2 regions of the Paenibacillus sp. FSL H8-0457 genome follow, and region 2 is predicted to be linked to the other one. Evidence: riboswitches for the same ligand, from Rfam matches in the RefSeq annotation. Region 2 holds a riboswitch; the other holds the start of a gene.

Region 1 (8,389 bases), 2.0 Mb from region 2:
TCAGGCAGGGTAAGTGCTAAAGGAAGCACGACTAATGAATTCCGTGTCCCTGCACTAAATATAAGCGCTCTCCCATCCTTGGGTCCGATTCGAAAAAACGCCGAAGTCGCCCGTGAAATAAACGGCGTCATGATATGGAATAGAACATAAATGGGAACAACCGCTATGATAACGCTAAGGTCTTCATACACCCTCCCGATTTGTGAAGCAATGACTACAAAAAGAACAAACGCCATAAAGGGTACTGGGAGCCATGCGGTTAATTGCAACGATTTTGAACCCTTAGCACTTTTCTTGGCCCAGAACTGTGCAGCCAAAGCAAGAAGCAACGGGACGATAATCAAGAAGATAAATGCCTCGACAAATGGGCCCACCTTGACCATTTCTGCTGCTTCCGAGCCAAGGAAAAGCCACAAGTAAAACGGAAGCATAATCATTTGTACTACAAAAAGGATCGGTGTGGACGCAAGAATCAATCGCTCATTCCCTTTTCCTAACTGTGTAAAAACAATAACATAATCAATGCATGGCGTCAGAAGCACAAGGCAAACACCAAGTAAAACGGGAGCCGGTTGAGGAAATACCGAGGTTAGAATATAGACGAGAACCGGTGTTAGAACAAAATTCACAAGCAATAAAGCCCCCATAAAACGCCCGTTGGTTAAAGCCTCCCTCAGCTTAAGAAATGGAATTTGACAAAACATGCTGAAAAGAAGAATCGCAATCATGAATGATATGGCAGGCTCAACAAACATGCCTATGGCGGGGCTTAATAAGCCCATTACTGCACCTGATATCAAGGCTGCTGCATAAACGCCTATTTGATTCTTCTCTACACTCTCCAGTCTAAGCATCTGCCCACGCTCCGCTTTTTTATCCGAATTATATCACGGGACCAGCACGGTACGGCTAAATACCGCTTTGGGGGCAGCGCTGCTCTCAGTCATTGCATATACCCTATTTAGCTCTTGGAGAATATACACACCCATCTCTGAAAGGGTTCCTTACGTTGATTATTCTTCTTATAGCGGCATCTTTGCGTTCAATTTCGTACCAAACTTTTTTATTTTTATCATATTAGGTCTGATACTATCACCTATGATTGATAGCGCCATTTATAAGAGGTTTAATCTGAAAGGGATTAAAGGCGTCCTAACCATAATATTGGCTTATTTGTTGTTAGGCGTTGTTAGTGGCGATTCATCCATTTTGTTTTCAGCTATATTTCTGTTTCCATTTCAGGCGCAAGGTAACTTAAAATCTGAAAGCGGCAGTCCAAGACGATATCCATGTCTTAGCTTACCGCTTGTCTTAAGTTATAGGCCCTAGCCCATTTTCGAATCGTTTAATTAGGCAGCAGCATAGGATAATCGGAAAATGATGAAACGATAAAAGGAGAATGAACATGTACCGCGATCTATGTTACCCTTATCAAGTGTTTGATCCAAGATATCCATACTGGAACGATTACAACCGGCTTCATAACTTGAATCCTCATTATTTCAGTTGGTATGATGCCCGTTGGAATCGTGATGATGAAGATATTCAAATAACGGATTATGGGCGAGGACCACTTGTACTGAATATTGATCAAGCTGCGAAACAAAACAATACGTACCGAACCGCCTTATGGACTGGGAAGCACTTACAAGTGACCCTAATGAGCATTCATGTTGGAGATGACATTGGATTAGAGGTTCACCCCACAACCGACCAATTCATACACATTGAACAAGGTCAAGGGCTTGTTCAAATGGGCGATAGCAAACATAATTTAGATTTTCAACAAATGGCCTATAATGGCTATGCCATCATGATACCTGCTGGAAAATGGCACAATGTAACCAATATGGGCAGCGTACCGCTAAAAATATACGTGATATATGCCCCTCCAGAGCATCCATTTGGCACGGTCCACGAAACAAAAGCAGAGGCCATGTCTGCTGATTAGAATTTGTTATTCTTAGGATTTTGCAAATTTATATGCCGTTAGAAAACTGAAGCCCGTCAGCTTAATGCTGGCGGGCTAAAGTGTTATACTAAAAATATATAACGAGACAAAAAAACATAAACAACACGAAATGATGGATAAGAACAGTTTGCTATCTTCACTTTCCCCTCTTTTCACTCCTACAATGTGCATTAGGTATCCGGCACTTACAGACAGAGTTACAAACCCTAAATATAACGTTTTGTGAGAACTGAACCAAACGCATATAACAAAAATAAAAGCTATCCACGTGAATATATATCTCAAAGCTTTAAATGGTCTATCGCCCAAAATATCACCTAAGAAAAAGTTGCATTCACCTTCTCCAGTAGACACTTTAATCTCACGTCTGGACTTGCCGATCAGTACGACAATATCTGTTAACTCTATATTCTTTATACTCATCAAACAGCCTTAAGGTAACGGCACAGTGCTCATGAAAAGACTTAGCTATAGCTTGTTATATTAACTTACAGATAGCTACTTGCAAATTATTTTGAGTATTCTACTTCTTAAGGAATCTATAAATACCAATGATCAATGCAATTAATGAAAGCCCAGAAGCTAGAAAATATAAAAAGGCATTTCCTCCATTAGGTATCGGTAGATTCTCACCTACTGGTCCAGTCTCCGGAATAGGCGGATTGAGACTTAAATAACCTGCCCTTAAGCATAAAATCATAATCAAAAATGACAAAATACAACCAATAACAATTTTTAGTTTGTTCATGAAACCTCCTAAATATTTCTTTTATTTTTTCGCTCTTTAAGAGCATCGTACTTACTAGAGAGGAAGAACAAGGCCATTTTAACGAGGTTGGGCAGATTATGACATAAGGTGACGTATTTGAGGTCTATACTGGATGTAGATAAACGTAACGAAAGGAGCAATACATCATGACACGAAGAATAATTTTAGATTTAGCGGTTACTTTGGATGGTTTTATTGAAGGGAAACATGGTGAAGTTGATTGGTGCATTATGGACTCTGAGATGGGGTTTAATCATTTTTTAAATCAAATCGACACCATTCTATATGGAAGAAAAAGCTATGATTTATGGGGGCAATTCACTCCGGAAATTGGACATACGGATTCTGAAAAAGAATTTTGGGAATTGGTTCACAGCAAAGAAAAGTATGTATTTTCCAGGACGCAAAAGGGGACTGATCATAACGCAATATTCATAAATGATAGCATTCTTGAAGAAGTAAATAAATTAAAGAATAAGCCTGGTAAAGACATCTGGCTGTACGGTGGAGCAAGTCTTATTACGACTTTTATCAATTTAGGGCTTGTTGATGAATATCGATTATCCGTTCACCCTGTCGTTTTGGGAGAAGGAAAACCGCTGTTTGTCGATATAAAACAGAGGTTGAATTTAAAAATGGTGAATACAAGAACGTTCTCCTCAGGCGTTGTGCAACTAATTTATCATTTTGATGGGAACGAATAATATTGTGCATTCGCCAACACGTACAAATAACGGCCCGGTTCCCGAATGACGGAAAGCCGCGCCGTTATTGACTTTATGAAGATGCTGGTGAAGGGAATTGAACCCCCGACCTACGCATTACGAGTGCGTTGCTCTACCCCTGAGCTACACCAGCACATGTGGTTCGATGATATTCCTCTCGAAACAACAAAAATTATTATAATACTTCGGCAGCAAAATGCAAGTCCTATTCTAACGGGAATATCCACCGAATTTGGTGGCATTACCCGCCTAACTTCTCCTGAACGGATTGGATCTTCTGTTTGCTCGAGGAGACCTGGTCCCTGCGGTCGTCAATTTTAACGGAAGTCGATACGCGCTTTGCCCCGGACAGAAAAGGCGCTTCATGCAAAGCCTCAATCGCCCGCCAGATCATGTTAAGCTCCCCCTCGATGATCGTGCTCATCGATGTCAGCTCATAGGAAATCCCGTCCTGCTGTTTCAATATTCGCTGCATCTCGGCGACATAAGCGCTTAAACTCGTGGTTGCGGTTCCGATCGGAATCACCGTTACCTCTGCTATTGCCATCTGAACAACCTCCCTCGTCATATCTCAATCATGTAAGACCCTTCAATTCCAATGCCGGATACGGATATCATACCAATTTCGGTCCGCCATATCAAAGCCCTTCAATTTTAGCTTCACACAAGATATAGTGTATCCTGCCCGCCTCATCCATACGGTAATATCCTATTTTGTCAAAACGAGAATATACGCGGTATCTGCGCAGAAAAGGTCGCATTTGGTCACAATCCAGGAAATCTTATCGCCTTTTGACAGTTTCTTAACTGGCACAATGACCGCTCGTTTGCTATAATTCTTTTTGCGTTCAATTTTAAGAATATGGTTTACAAACACAATATATTGGGTTAAATTAGATTAACAACAACCAAATATAGTGTATATAGGTGCCGGATCAACCCATAAGGCAGTCCGGCTTAATAGGGAAGCATGGTGTAAATCCATCACGGTCCCGCCACTGTAAGGGCTCTTAGGCTGTTCATCATTTTTTCAGCCTTCCTCATACGGCATAGCCACCGAAGAATCGGATCAAGGTTTTCGGAAGGTACCGCCGGAAGGCAGAAGCCCGAGTCAGAGACCTGCCTATATACAGCAGACACCAACCTACGGGGCTTTAGGTAAGTGTTCGTTAAACTTGCGTCTGTACATAACATCATGCCCGTTCAAGGGCTTATGTCAAACGTCATTTCCGATCACAGCGCACGGACATTTTCAAGCCTGCCCGCGGGTTTTAGAAAATGTTTTTTTGATGTCCTTTTTCATATTTCCCCCGAAGAAAGCGAGGAATTTATTCATGCCCCAGCTCGTAGTTAAACCGAACAACCGTCAGCTCGCCTTTGATGAAATTCGCCTCTCCGTCTATGCCGACCGGACTCTGAAAGGATTGGACATGCTCGATAAGGAGCGTCTGCTTCGCGGCGTCAATGCCAAATTGCGCGGTGAGCAAGTTACCGGCGAAGAAATCAGCAGCGCCTTCACGATGTCCGCCCTTGAGCTTGTAACCAAAGAGGAGCCGAATTGGAAGTTTGCGGCTGCGCGTTCGTTTCTGACCTCTTTATATAAAAAAGCGGCTACCAACCGCCGATACAAAGCATACCCGGAAGAACCATACGGTGCCTTCTACCCGCTCATTACGGAGCTTGTACAGAAAGGCATCTATCGCGAGGACCTTCTGACCAGCTACACCAAAGAACAAATCGAAGAACTCGGCGAATGCATCGATCCAAGCCGCGATCTGCTGTTTGATTACATCGGTCTGTTGACGCTGGCTGAGCGTTACCTGGCAAACGACTTTGACGGTCGCGTCATGGAACTTCCGCAAGAACGCTACATGGTCATCGCGATGTTCCTCATGCATAACGAGCCTGCCGACAAGCGTCTTGACCTTGTCAAGGAAGCCTACTGGGCCATGAGTAACCTGTACATGACGGCGGCTACGCCGACCATGTCCAATGCAGGTAAAAAAGTAGCCGGCCAGCTGTCCAGCTGCTTCATCGATACCGTGGACGACTCCCTGGAAGGAATCTTCGATTCCAATACGGACATCGCCCGTCTCAGCAAAATGGGCGGCGGCATCGGGGTATACCTCGGTAAAGTCCGTGCACGCGGCTCTGACATCCGTGGTCACAAGAATACCAGTTCCGGCGTCATCCCTTGGATTCGCCAGCTGAACAACACCGCTGTTAGCGTTGACCAATTGGGAACTCGTAAAGGTGCCATCGCGGTTTATCTGGATGTGTTCCACAAAGACATCCTGTCCTTCCTGGATCTGAAGCTGAACAACGGCGACGAGCGCATGAGAGCGCATGACGTGTTCCATGGCGTATGTCTGCCCGACCTGTTCATGGAGGCTGTCGAAGCTCGTGAAGAGTGGAGCCTGTTCTGTCCGCATGAAGTGAAGAAAATCATGGGCTGGAAAGACGAGAACGGCCGTCCGCTAGGTCTGGAGGACTTCTATGACCATACTCAAGGCGAAGGCGAATTCCGCCAAAAATACGCGGAAGCCGTAGCGAACCCGCTGCTGCCGCGCATTACCGTACAAGCCATCGACATTATGAAGCGCATCATGAAGTCCCAGCTTGAAACCGGTACGCCGTACATGTTCTACCGCGACACGGTCAACCGTGCGAACCCGAACTCGGCTCATGGCATGATCTACTCTTCCAACCTGTGCACGGAGATCATGCAGAACCAATCTCCGACGGTCGTTGAGCAAGAGGAGCTGGTTACGAAAGACGGCCAAACCCGGATCGTGATTTCCAAAATCCCTGGCGATTTCGTTGTCTGCAACCTGAACTCCATCCACTTGGCTCGTGCCGTACCTGCCGGTGTGCTGGAGCGTCTCGTTCCGATCCAGGTTCGCATGCTGGATAACGTCATCGACATTAACAATATTGAAGTTCTGCAAGCTCAATACACCAACAGCCAATATCGCGCGGTCGGTCTCGGCACCTTCGGTCTGCACCACTTGCTGGCGCTGGAAGGCATCCGCTGGGAATCCGACGAAGCCGTTGCCTATAATGACAATCTGTACGAACACATCAACTACCTGCTCGTCAAATCCAGCATGGAGCTGGCCAAGGAAAAAGGCCACTATCCGAAATTCAAAGGCTCCGACTGGGAGAGCGGCGAGTACTTCACGTTCCGCGGTTATACCGACGGCGAGCATGAAGGCAAGTTCGTGACCACCGAACAGTGGCGTGAATTGCAGCAGGAAGTGCAAGCGAACGGCGTCCGTAACGCATGGCTGTTTGCCATCGCGCCGAACGGCTCCACTTCGATCATCGCGGGTTCCACGGCGAGCATCGATCCATTGTACGAACTTCTGTCTTATGAAGAAAAAACCACTTATAAAGTGGCGAACCCTGCTCCGGATCTGTCCGAGAAAACGATCTGGTACTATAAAACGGCTTTCTTGATCGACCAGCATTGGTCCATCAAAATGGCTGCCGCACGTCAGCGTCACGTTGACCAAGCGCAAAGCTTTAACCTGTACGTCCGCCCTGATATCCGGGCTTCGGAATTCCTGGAGCTGCATCTGCATGCCTGGAAAGCCGGTATCAAATCCACGTACTATGTACGCAGCCGTGCGTTAACGATTGAAGAGTGTGAGTCGTGCGCAAGCTAAGAGTTTAGATTAACCTTTTTCGAACCCACCCAAACCCTCCCTTCCAAGGGAGGGCCCCAAGGGCTCTGCCCTCTGGACACCCGCAAGGTGGGTAAGATGTGAATGAGGCGCTTCTTAAGTTACTTTAGTGGCTAGGAGCGCTTTCTCCCTGCGGGAACGCTGGAATGCGGCGCGGGGACTTCTGAGTTACTTCGTGCCATTTGTTGAGTTACTGTCTGCTGGGACCGCTCTCCCCTTGGGAATCGCTTTTCATGCGGTGCGGGGACCATTGAGTTACTTCGAGCGTTTGTTGAGTTACATCTTGCTAGGAGCGCTTTCCCTACGGGAATCGCTGGAGGCTTGGTTCAATACAAGCATCGAACAGCTGCATGCGGGGGTTCACGCATTGCAGGCGGGAATTAGCTTTCTAACTAAAAGACTACAAGGGTAAGGGTATCCAATCGGAAGAGTTTACGTCCGCCTTTGGGAGCCCTTTGCAACCTTTACAATACATTCAGGCAAAGGGCGGACAACAGCGGCTGGAGATGGATACCCGTCCCGGTGTGAATACCCGTCCCATGAATATGCTGGGAGGTTTCCCTCGGCTTCGCCTCTGCGCCGCCCTATTATGAAATACAAGGAGAGAAAATCGGCATGCAAATGCAAAAGATATTTAACACCGAAGCACCCAACCGCTCCACTCGCGTCATTGAAGGTGAATGCTCCGGGATCCTGAACTGGAACGACATTCGGATGCCTCATATGTATAAATTGTATAAGGTTCTGCTGCTGAACCACTGGATCGCGGATGAAATCCCGATGTCCAAGGATGCGCAGCAGTTCCCGCGCCTGGACCCTGAAGAGCAGCGCACCTTCAAAATCAACATCTCCCTGCTGGCTGTGCTCGATTCCATGCAGACGATGTTTGTCAGCGATGTGAAGCGTTACTTCACCGACTCGTCGCTCGAAGCCATCTCGGCCATCATCGGTCAGCAAGAGGTGGTTCACAACCAATCCTATTCCTACGTGCTTTCCTCCATCGTGTCGGAGCAGGAGCAGAAGGAAATCTTCGAATACTGGAAGCATGATCCGGTACTTCTGGAGCGCAACCAGTTCATCTCGAACATTTACCAGAATTTCCGCGACAATCCGTCGCCGCAATCCTTCTTCGAAGCCATGGTCGCCGACCTGATCCTGGAAGGGATTTTCTTCTACAGCACGTTTGCCTTCTTCTACAACCTGGCCCGTGACCAGAAGATGATGGCAACCAGCCAGA
Region 2 (8,389 bases):
GTGCCTGCTCCGGTCAGAAACGCTACAACCGGCAGTGTGTAACCTCCGGCAAAGGAATATTCCATTCCGAAAAAAATCAGGGATGCCGCGCCAAGCGCAGCACCCGAGGACACACCGAGCGTAAACGGATCCGCCAGCGGATTGCGAAGCACGCCTTGAAAGGCGGCTCCGGCCACCGCCAGGGAGGCTCCAACAAGCATCCCGAGCAGGATCCGCGGCAATCTCACCTTCATCAGGATTTGCTCGGAGGAAGCTTCCCAGCCTGGAACGATGGAATCGCCGATTCCCGGCAGCCGGTGCAGCAGCATCGCTCCAATCTCTCTCACAGGCAGGTGAACGGAGCCGATTCCGAGACTGACAACCAAGGTTAGCAGTAAAAGGATCAGGCCGGCCGCACCGAATCCTGCAAGTTTTTTACTCATGGATTCATCAATTCCGGATAAACGGCCTTCGCCACTTCTATCAGTCCTTGCGTCACGCGCGGGCCCGGACGGCTGAGCAGATTGGCATCCACGGAAATAACCTGATCGTTCTTGATGGCTTCGATCTGATCCCAGCCGCCGCGCTCCTTGATCAGCTGATCCAATGTTTTCTTGGTGGCTTCGTCCACCACATCGTCCGTGTACAGAATAACGTCCGGGTTCGCGGCGATGATGTTCTCCTCGCTGATTTCGAACCAGCCTTCCGCATCGCCGGCTGCATTGACGCCGCCAGCTGCGGTAATGATCTCATCCATGAACTCGCCTTTGCCGACGGTCCATCCCGGAGAGAACTCCACGTACACTTTCTTCTTGTCTTCATCCTTCACGGATTTCACGGCTTCCGTAACGGCAGCCAATTCCTGCTTCATCTGATCGACGACCGCTTTCGCCTCGGCTTGACGGTCCGTAATTTGACCGATCAGCTCGATGTTCTCCATCACCGCATCAATGGTTTTCGGATCGTTGACGAACAGGGTAACGCCAAGCTCGCGCAATTTCTCGGCATTCTGGGCATTCATCGAAGCCGCGAATACCACATCGGCGTCGGCTGCGATGATCGCCTCTTCATTCACCTGGAACCCGCCCAGTTTAGGCTTGGATTTGGCCGCTTCGGGGTAATCGTCGTTATCGGATACGCCAACGATCTCCTCATCCAGTCCCAATGCAAACAGTTTTTCCGTCTCGGACGGAGTCAGGGACGCAATCTTGGTCGGCGCTTTCTCAAACGTCATTTCCACGCCCGTTGAATCCTTGACGGTCAGCGGATACGTGGTCTTAAGCTCTTCCGCCGAATCCGCCGGCGCTTCGTTATTCTGCTCTTGCTGCTGTGCCGGCGGCGTCGCATCCTTCGGTGCTGCTTCTTCGCCGCCGCAGCCGATCAAGGCCAGGGCCATCAGTATGGCTACCAGAAGTACGGACCATGTTTTGTTTAATGCTTTCATCTCTTGGAATCCCCCTAAACATAATTGAGAACCTGGCGCAATGTGTCTAAATTCCTTCGACCGATCCTTAACTGGTAAGAAACGTTCAATCTTCATACCCCTAAGAAGCAAAAATCCCCGACTCCTCGATGACAAGGACTCAGGGATTACGTTTGTATCATAAGGACGCCGGGATAACCGTTCAACGATGGCGCCTTAAACTTCCGTCCGCATGGCTCCATGCGTCCGGTAAACGTAATCCTCTCCTCGAAGGACCGTCTTTCATTCGCTGAGGGCAGGTCTCCTGACTTGCAGGTTGTAACGACTTCTCCGCCTTCCCAAGCGCTAAAGGCTCAGTGGCATATGGAAAAGTCCCTGCTTCACAGTGGCGGGACCGTGCCGGACTTGCACCGGCTTCCCTATTAACCCGGCAGAAAACAATAACGCCCTCTGTCCGGGACCCTCGCAAATCATATGAATTTATGGATGATAGGCCAAGCATGGTTTCTCTGCACAAGATTATAGGCGATAAACCATCCCCTTACAACTGAAAGTTTCGGGCGTTTCGATTGCGTCATGACACCGATTTAGCCCGTTATCGCCTATTCCGACCGAAATCATACGTTTTCGTTTTATTCGCTTAACCGTACGCCCCGCCAGCGTGCTCCGTCCCATGTCAGCTGCAGCTTGAGCACCTCGCCCGGCATAACCGACGTCGCCCAGAATTCCGTATCCGGCACGGTAGCCGCTGCCATCTCCCGAATAACGCCGCCGTGGGTGACCACGAGCACGTCAACGCCTTCAGCGCGCGTTTCACGGCCATCATCACCACGCCTGGCCTCTGCCTCTGCCTCTGCCTCTGCCTCTGCCTCTGCCTCTGCCTCTGCCTCTGCCTCTGCCTCTGCCTCTGCCTCTGCCTGCGCAAGGGTATCCGGAGCTTCCTCCATATGCAATAATTCCTTCACATCCAAATGCAATCCCGACAAAAAAGCCTGGACGCGGGAACCGAAAGCTTCCCAGCTCTCCCCGCTGGGCGGCGTAACTTCCGCGGGGTTATCGATCCAGCGCCGGTAGAGGGAATCCGTCTTCAAATCCTCGTAGGTCTTTCCTTCCCAATCCCCGAAATCCAGTTCGCGCAGCCGTGGGTCATATCGTACGCCCGGTATAAACTGGCCCAATATGTCATCATCAGGAACAGCACCCCTTTTTGAATCCGATAAGATCACATGGAGCGTCTGCCGGCAGCGGAGGAGATCGCTGCAATAGATCCGGACAAAATGCCTGCAGCGAAGTTCCTCCCGCAGCGGGAGGAGCTGTTCCCTTCCCTCAGCCAGAATTCCCTGGTCCTCATGGCCGAGATAACGGCGCTCCTCGTTCCACAACGTGCGGCCGTGGCGGACCAGATGCAGGATGATCCTCATATCCATAGGCTTCCTCCTGCCGCGGCAGCAAGTCCGAGCACCGCGGTACCCAGCATCGTAAACAAAACCGATACGCCCACAAGCAGACGGTTTGTCACCCGGATATCCTCCGCTTCGAGCGGTCGGTCGGGGTCCCCCATGAAAGCCCGGAACGAGATTACGCCTTGGTACGAATTTTCGCCTCCCAGGCGAATCCCCAGGGCACCGGCAACGGCCGATTCCGGGAAGCCGCTGTTCGGACTGGGATGCTTACGCGCATCTCGTTTAACCATCTTGATCGCTTGTTTCCACTGCAGCGAAAACATCGCCGCCGCAACGGTCAACAGCCCGGCGGTCAGGCGTGCCGGTATCCAATTGGCGAGATCGTCCAGCCGGGCGGAGGCCCAGCCTAAATGCAGGTACTTCTCGTTTTTATAACCGACCATGGAATCCAGCGTATTCACGGCGCGGTAGGCCATCGCAAGCGGCGCCCCTCCGATCAAGGCAAAAAACAGCGGAGCGATGACCGCGTCCACGATATTTTCCGCAACCGTCTCCACCGTCCCCCGCACAATTTCCGGCTCATCCAAATGGGCGGTGTCCCTCCCGACCACCATGCTGAGCGCTTGCCTGGCCTCGGCGATATTCCCGGAACGAAGATGGCCGTAGACCTCCAATCCGGCCTCGCGCAGCCCCTTGATCGCAATCGTAGTCGCAATGAGAACGATCTCCGCACCCCAGGCAAGCCAAGGATGAATCGCTGCGCACAGCTCCAGCAGCAGCCAAGCCAGCACGAAGGAGCCGCCGGCCACGATCACCGGCAGCAATATCCCCGCCCGCTTCAGTCCCTGGGCGGAAGTCGTCCGCTGGCGTATCCACCCTTCGACCCGGCGGATCGCCTTCCCCATGCCGATGACGGGATGCGGCAGCCATCTCGGATCTCCGATCAGCAAGTCCAGCGCGACCGCCGCCCATATGACCCATACGACGGTCATATCCGATCCTCTCTTTCGGCGGCGATGCTCTCCGTGACGCTGTCGTAGACAAGACGTCCGATCATGCCGCCCAGATCGGTCGCGGTTCCGGCATAATGATGATTCACGTCATAGGCTGAATTGCCGCTGACCGCAAGGACCATCGCATCCGTCGTCGTTCCCGTGGCGGCGGCTCCGGTTTCATGATCCTTCACCCCCAGGTCATGCAGCGCCGCGGCTTTCGCTTCCGCTGCCGTCAGCATGGCGTTCACCATGCAAGCCGGCGTCAGCCTTCCGTCCACCGCCAGCACGACATTGATCGTGCCCGGCTGGTAAGCCGCGAAGGTCGTGCGTCTCGACCCGGCGCGGGCAGCATTGCCCACGCCCGCGGTAGTACAGCATAGAACGGAAGCTTGCTCGCCCCGAGCTTCCCGAATGGAGGCATATTTCAGTTTTACCGCCGTCATCAATCCTGCCGTGGAATCGGTCGGATAGCCGTGCCCAGCCATAAAGCTAACCATATCGTTTATCGGATCGCTGCAATCGTAATGCTTGTCGACATAACGGTTCACGATATGGTCCAAGTGCAGAAAACCGCCGCCGTATACGGCGCTGCTTATGGACGCAGCCGGACTCGGAAGCGAGATCCGAATATGCGGATGCTGCTGCTCCGAATCCAAGGACACGATGGCTCCTGGCCATGCATCCGAGTTATATGGACGATTGCTGCCTTTCAGAAAAGGTACTGCCATGTTTTTTCTCTCCCTGCTCCTTAAATATCTGAACCAACTGTACCTGTAGCGTTCTTCATATGGATCTGCTGCTAGAAATCCCTAAGTCGCGTCAGCAGAAGGATTTCCAAGGACCTCCGCGGTTATCGCCAGCAGTCTGTCGTTAGATCCGGCGTCCTTAACGGCTAACCGGATGTGGCGCTCACCAAGGCCCGGGTACATGGCGCAGCTGCGAACGAGCACGCCCCGCCTGCCCATTTCCTGCTGGAACGTCCCTGCATTCCAGGGCCGTGGAAGCTCCATCAGCAGAAAATTGGCCTCCCCCGGCGTAACGTCAAGCCCCAGCGCTCGTAAACCATGTATCAGCTTCTCGCGTTCCACGCGAATCAATTGCAGCGTATCCAGTTCATATTCCCTGCCGCTGCCAAGACAAGCCTCTCCCGCAAGCAGCGCCAGTCCATTGACGCTCCACGTCACCTGTTTGCCTGCCATGGCGCGTATCACGTCGGGGTGGGCAACCGTATACCCGAGCCGCAGGCCCGGTATCGCATAAAACTTGGTCATCGACCGGACAATGATCGTCCGCGGATAGTCCAGCAGTTCCGGCATCAACGTCTGTCTGTCCTCCGGCGGAATGAAATCGATGAAGGCCTCATCCAGCACCAGCCAGGTCCCTTCTTGCTCAGCGCATGCCGCCAGCTCGCGAATTTCCTCCAGGCTGTACTGAACCCCGTTCGGATTGTTCGGCTGTCCCACAAATACGAGATCCGTGCAGGCGATCAGCTCCATCATATCCGCCTTGTCCGCACGCCAGTCCCGCTCCGGCTGACCGCACACGGAGCGGATGTCCGAACCAAATTTCAAGGACAACTCCCGGTATTCGGAAAAACAAGGATCGACCACGCCGACCGTTCGAGGTTGCAGGCCCAGCAGCAGCAATGCCATGCACTCTGCAGCTCCATTCCCGACAAGAATGCACTGGGCATCGGTGCCCAATTCCTCTGCGAGCAGCCTCTTGAATTCGCGGTGCCCCGGATCCGGATAACGAATCACCGCGCTCATCCCTTCTTCTAACGCTGCCATGACCCCTTGTGGCGGTCCTAGCGGGTTAATATTCGCGCTGTAATCCAGAAAAGCCGAGGCTGCCCTTCCATATGCAGCCGCCGCCGTCTCCACGTCCCCGCCGTGTCCGTACACCTCGATCAAAGGTTGGTTATTATCGCTCATAAGGGTTCCTCCCGTTCCATGCCCATGGCTCTTGCAAGCCCTGCCGTTATGTAATGCCATCATTATGTCGCTACCGTCCCTGACTCGTCAACATGGAATGCTTTGTCTCTGCCTTCAAATTGGTTTACAATAGTCTGGAAGCACCACATTTTGAATTGTGACGACGGAGGATGCTATGCTATTTATCGATAATCAGGGGATTCACGACCCATCCATCAACCTAGCGATTGAAGAATATGCGCTTAAGCACTTGTCCATGGACGAGAGCTACCTTCTCTTTTATATCAACAAGCCTTCCATCATCATCGGAAAGCATCAGAATACGATCGAAGAGATCAACCAGGAATACGTTCGCGACAACAACATCCAGGTTGTGCGCCGGCTGTCGGGCGGCGGAGCCGTGTACCACGATCTCGGCAACCTGAATTTCAGCTTCATTACGAAGGACGACGGCCAGTCGTTCCACAACTTCCTGAAGTTCACGCAGCCGGTCATCGACTTCCTGCAAAAGATGGGCGTGCCAGCCGAGCTCAGCGGACGGAATGACCTGCAGGTCGGCGAGAAGAAAATTTCGGGGAACGCTCAGTTCTCGACGCGGGGACGCATGTTCAGCCACGGCACGCTCATGTTCGATCTGAATCTGGATGACGTGCAGGCCTCGCTGAATGCCAATCCGGAAAAGTTCAAATCCAAGAGCACCAAGTCCGTGCGCAGCCGCGTAGCGAACATCAAGGAGCTGCTTGGCACCGACATGACCATTGAACAGTTCCGCGCGGAGCTGCTTCGCTCGATCTTCGGGATGGAACCGGATCAAGTACCGCAATACGTGCTTCAGGAGAAGGATTGGGAGATCATCAACCAGATTTCGAAGGAACGCTACCAGAATTGGGATTGGAACTACGGGCTGTCCCCTGAGAGCAACGTGAAGCATGCGAGGAAGTTCCCGGTGGGCATCATCGATATCCGCATGGACATCCGTGAAGGGCATATCGGAGAGATTAAAATTTACGGCGATTTCTTCGGCGTCGGCGATGTCGCGGATATCGAGAATCTGCTTCGCGGCAAACGGTACGAAGAAACGGCGGTGCGCACCGCGTTATCCGGCATCGACGTCAAGCATTACTTCGGCAACCTCGAGCTCGACGATCTGATCGGCCTCATCTTTCTTGAGGAATAGATCCGGCTGAAATCTAAATAAGCCTCTCGCCCCGTATGCATTGCATAAGGGCGGGAGGCTTTTTCATTGTAAAACTGCATATCCCGGATTTAAGAAGCCATAAACACGTACCAAACAAGGGCCAGCGTCAGCACAATGCAGGCATTCTCTACCGTGCGTCCCCATTTGCTTCCGGTGCTCATGATCTTCAGCTTGATTCTCCATTTGAACGGAGGAAGCGGACGGATTCCGCGGTTGGTCAGCGCATCTGCGAGCAAATGAATCGAGTAGGATAAACCGCCGGCAAACCATAGGCTTTCCCCGCCGATCTTGCCCTGTGACGCAAAATACAGCAGGCCCGTCCATCCGGCTGCGGCGTAGACGGTATGGGTTAACCCCCGATGGGTCACCAAGGAGCCTGCAATCAGCACGCTGCCTGCGATCGTATTCCATGGGCTGAAGCCCTGCCCGAAGGAAATCAGTCCCAAGCCGATCAGGAACATGACGACATGGCGCAGCGTCCGGCTCGGCAGGTACGAAACAACCCCGATCAGCCCGGCCAGGGCGATATTCCAAGGCGCATACTCCTTGCCGTAGAATACGACGAATATGGCGGCGCCAATCATCGCCAGCTGAAGAATTCGCAGCAGCCCGGAAGGAATCGCCTTGCGCACCAGCAGGGAGTTGGGCTCGTCGATGTCGGGAAGCAGCGAGCTGACCAAAGCCACTGCCGCGGCAGGCAGCGTGACAGGCACTCCGCTCATGCCCATGACGGATAACGTGACCCCTGTGCTGATAATCAAATGAGCTCTGCCCATCATGATGACATTCTTCCTTTCTAAGCTCAATGCTGACTATGGAATCGATGGATCGCTTGCCGATCTCCACGTCCGATAGCCCAGGGTCATGAGAATATACGTTCGGTTCATTAGTATAGCAAAATCATCCTCTTTTTGTCTACCCCTTCCACTTTTGCAGGCTTAAAAATGGTTGTCCGATCCGCTCATATGGGATACAATTTGATCACTTGCCCATGGCTTACGCCCGGGGACGAAAGTACGGGAAGCTGCAATTTGAGTTTCGCATCATCGGAAAGGATGACTACCTAGTGAATCGCTCACGTATCGCCGACATCAGCCTGCTTCTGGTGGCCATGATGTGGGGCTCCACGTTCCTCATCGTTCAGTATGCGGTGCGCGTCCTCCCGCCTATGGCCTTTAATTCGGCCCGCTTTCTGGGAGCGGCCCTGCTCCTCGCATTGATCATCACCCTCTTTTACCGGAGTCAGTGGAAGCTAATATCCGGCAGGATGCTGCTGCATGCTTGCCTGCTCGGTCTTTTTTTGTTTATCGGCTATGCCTTTCAAACGGCGGGCCTTCTGTACACGACCACGTCCAATGCAGGTTTCATTACCGGCTTGTCCGTCGTGCTGGTGCCTTTCATATCGTACGCGCTGTTAAAGCACTCCATCTCCAGATTCACTTGGATCAGCGCCTTGC

Evidence for each region. Region 2 has a riboswitch for cobalamin ahead of MHI43_RS26195 (ABC transporter substrate-binding protein). Riboswitches for the same ligand answer to the same signal wherever they lie in the genome.
Region 1: another riboswitch for cobalamin. It lies ahead of MHI43_RS03430 (ribonucleoside-diphosphate reductase subunit alpha); the one in region 2 lies ahead of MHI43_RS26195 (ABC transporter substrate-binding protein).

The regions. Positions count from the first base shown of each region.
Region 1 is NZ_CP150293.1:777,504-785,892, reverse strand. It holds gene MHI43_RS03460 (bile acid:sodium symporter) at 1-854, opposite strand, end outside; gene MHI43_RS03455 (cupin domain-containing protein) at 1,406-1,951, shown strand; gene MHI43_RS03450 (hypothetical protein) at 2,496-2,720, opposite strand; gene MHI43_RS03445 (dihydrofolate reductase family protein) at 2,888-3,445, shown strand; tRNA gene MHI43_RS03440 (tRNA-Thr) at 3,528-3,599, opposite strand; gene MHI43_RS03435 (MTH1187 family thiamine-binding protein) at 3,708-4,013, opposite strand; cobalamin riboswitch at 4,375-4,608, shown strand; gene MHI43_RS03430 (ribonucleoside-diphosphate reductase subunit alpha) at 4,801-7,134, shown strand; gene MHI43_RS03425 (ribonucleotide-diphosphate reductase subunit beta) at 7,768-8,389, shown strand, end outside.
Region 2 is NZ_CP150293.1:5,862,446-5,870,834, forward strand. It holds gene MHI43_RS26190 (iron ABC transporter permease) at 1-422, opposite strand, end outside; gene MHI43_RS26195 (ABC transporter substrate-binding protein) at 419-1,423, opposite strand; cobalamin riboswitch at 1,679-1,882, opposite strand; gene MHI43_RS26200 (histidine phosphatase family protein) at 2,035-2,829, opposite strand; gene cbiB (adenosylcobinamide-phosphate synthase CbiB) at 2,820-3,797, opposite strand; gene MHI43_RS26210 (adenosylcobinamide amidohydrolase) at 3,794-4,528, opposite strand; gene cobD (threonine-phosphate decarboxylase CobD) at 4,610-5,734, opposite strand; gene MHI43_RS26220 (lipoate--protein ligase) at 5,910-6,911, shown strand; gene MHI43_RS26225 (metal-dependent hydrolase) at 7,001-7,711, opposite strand; gene MHI43_RS26230 (DMT family transporter) at 7,999-8,389, shown strand, end outside.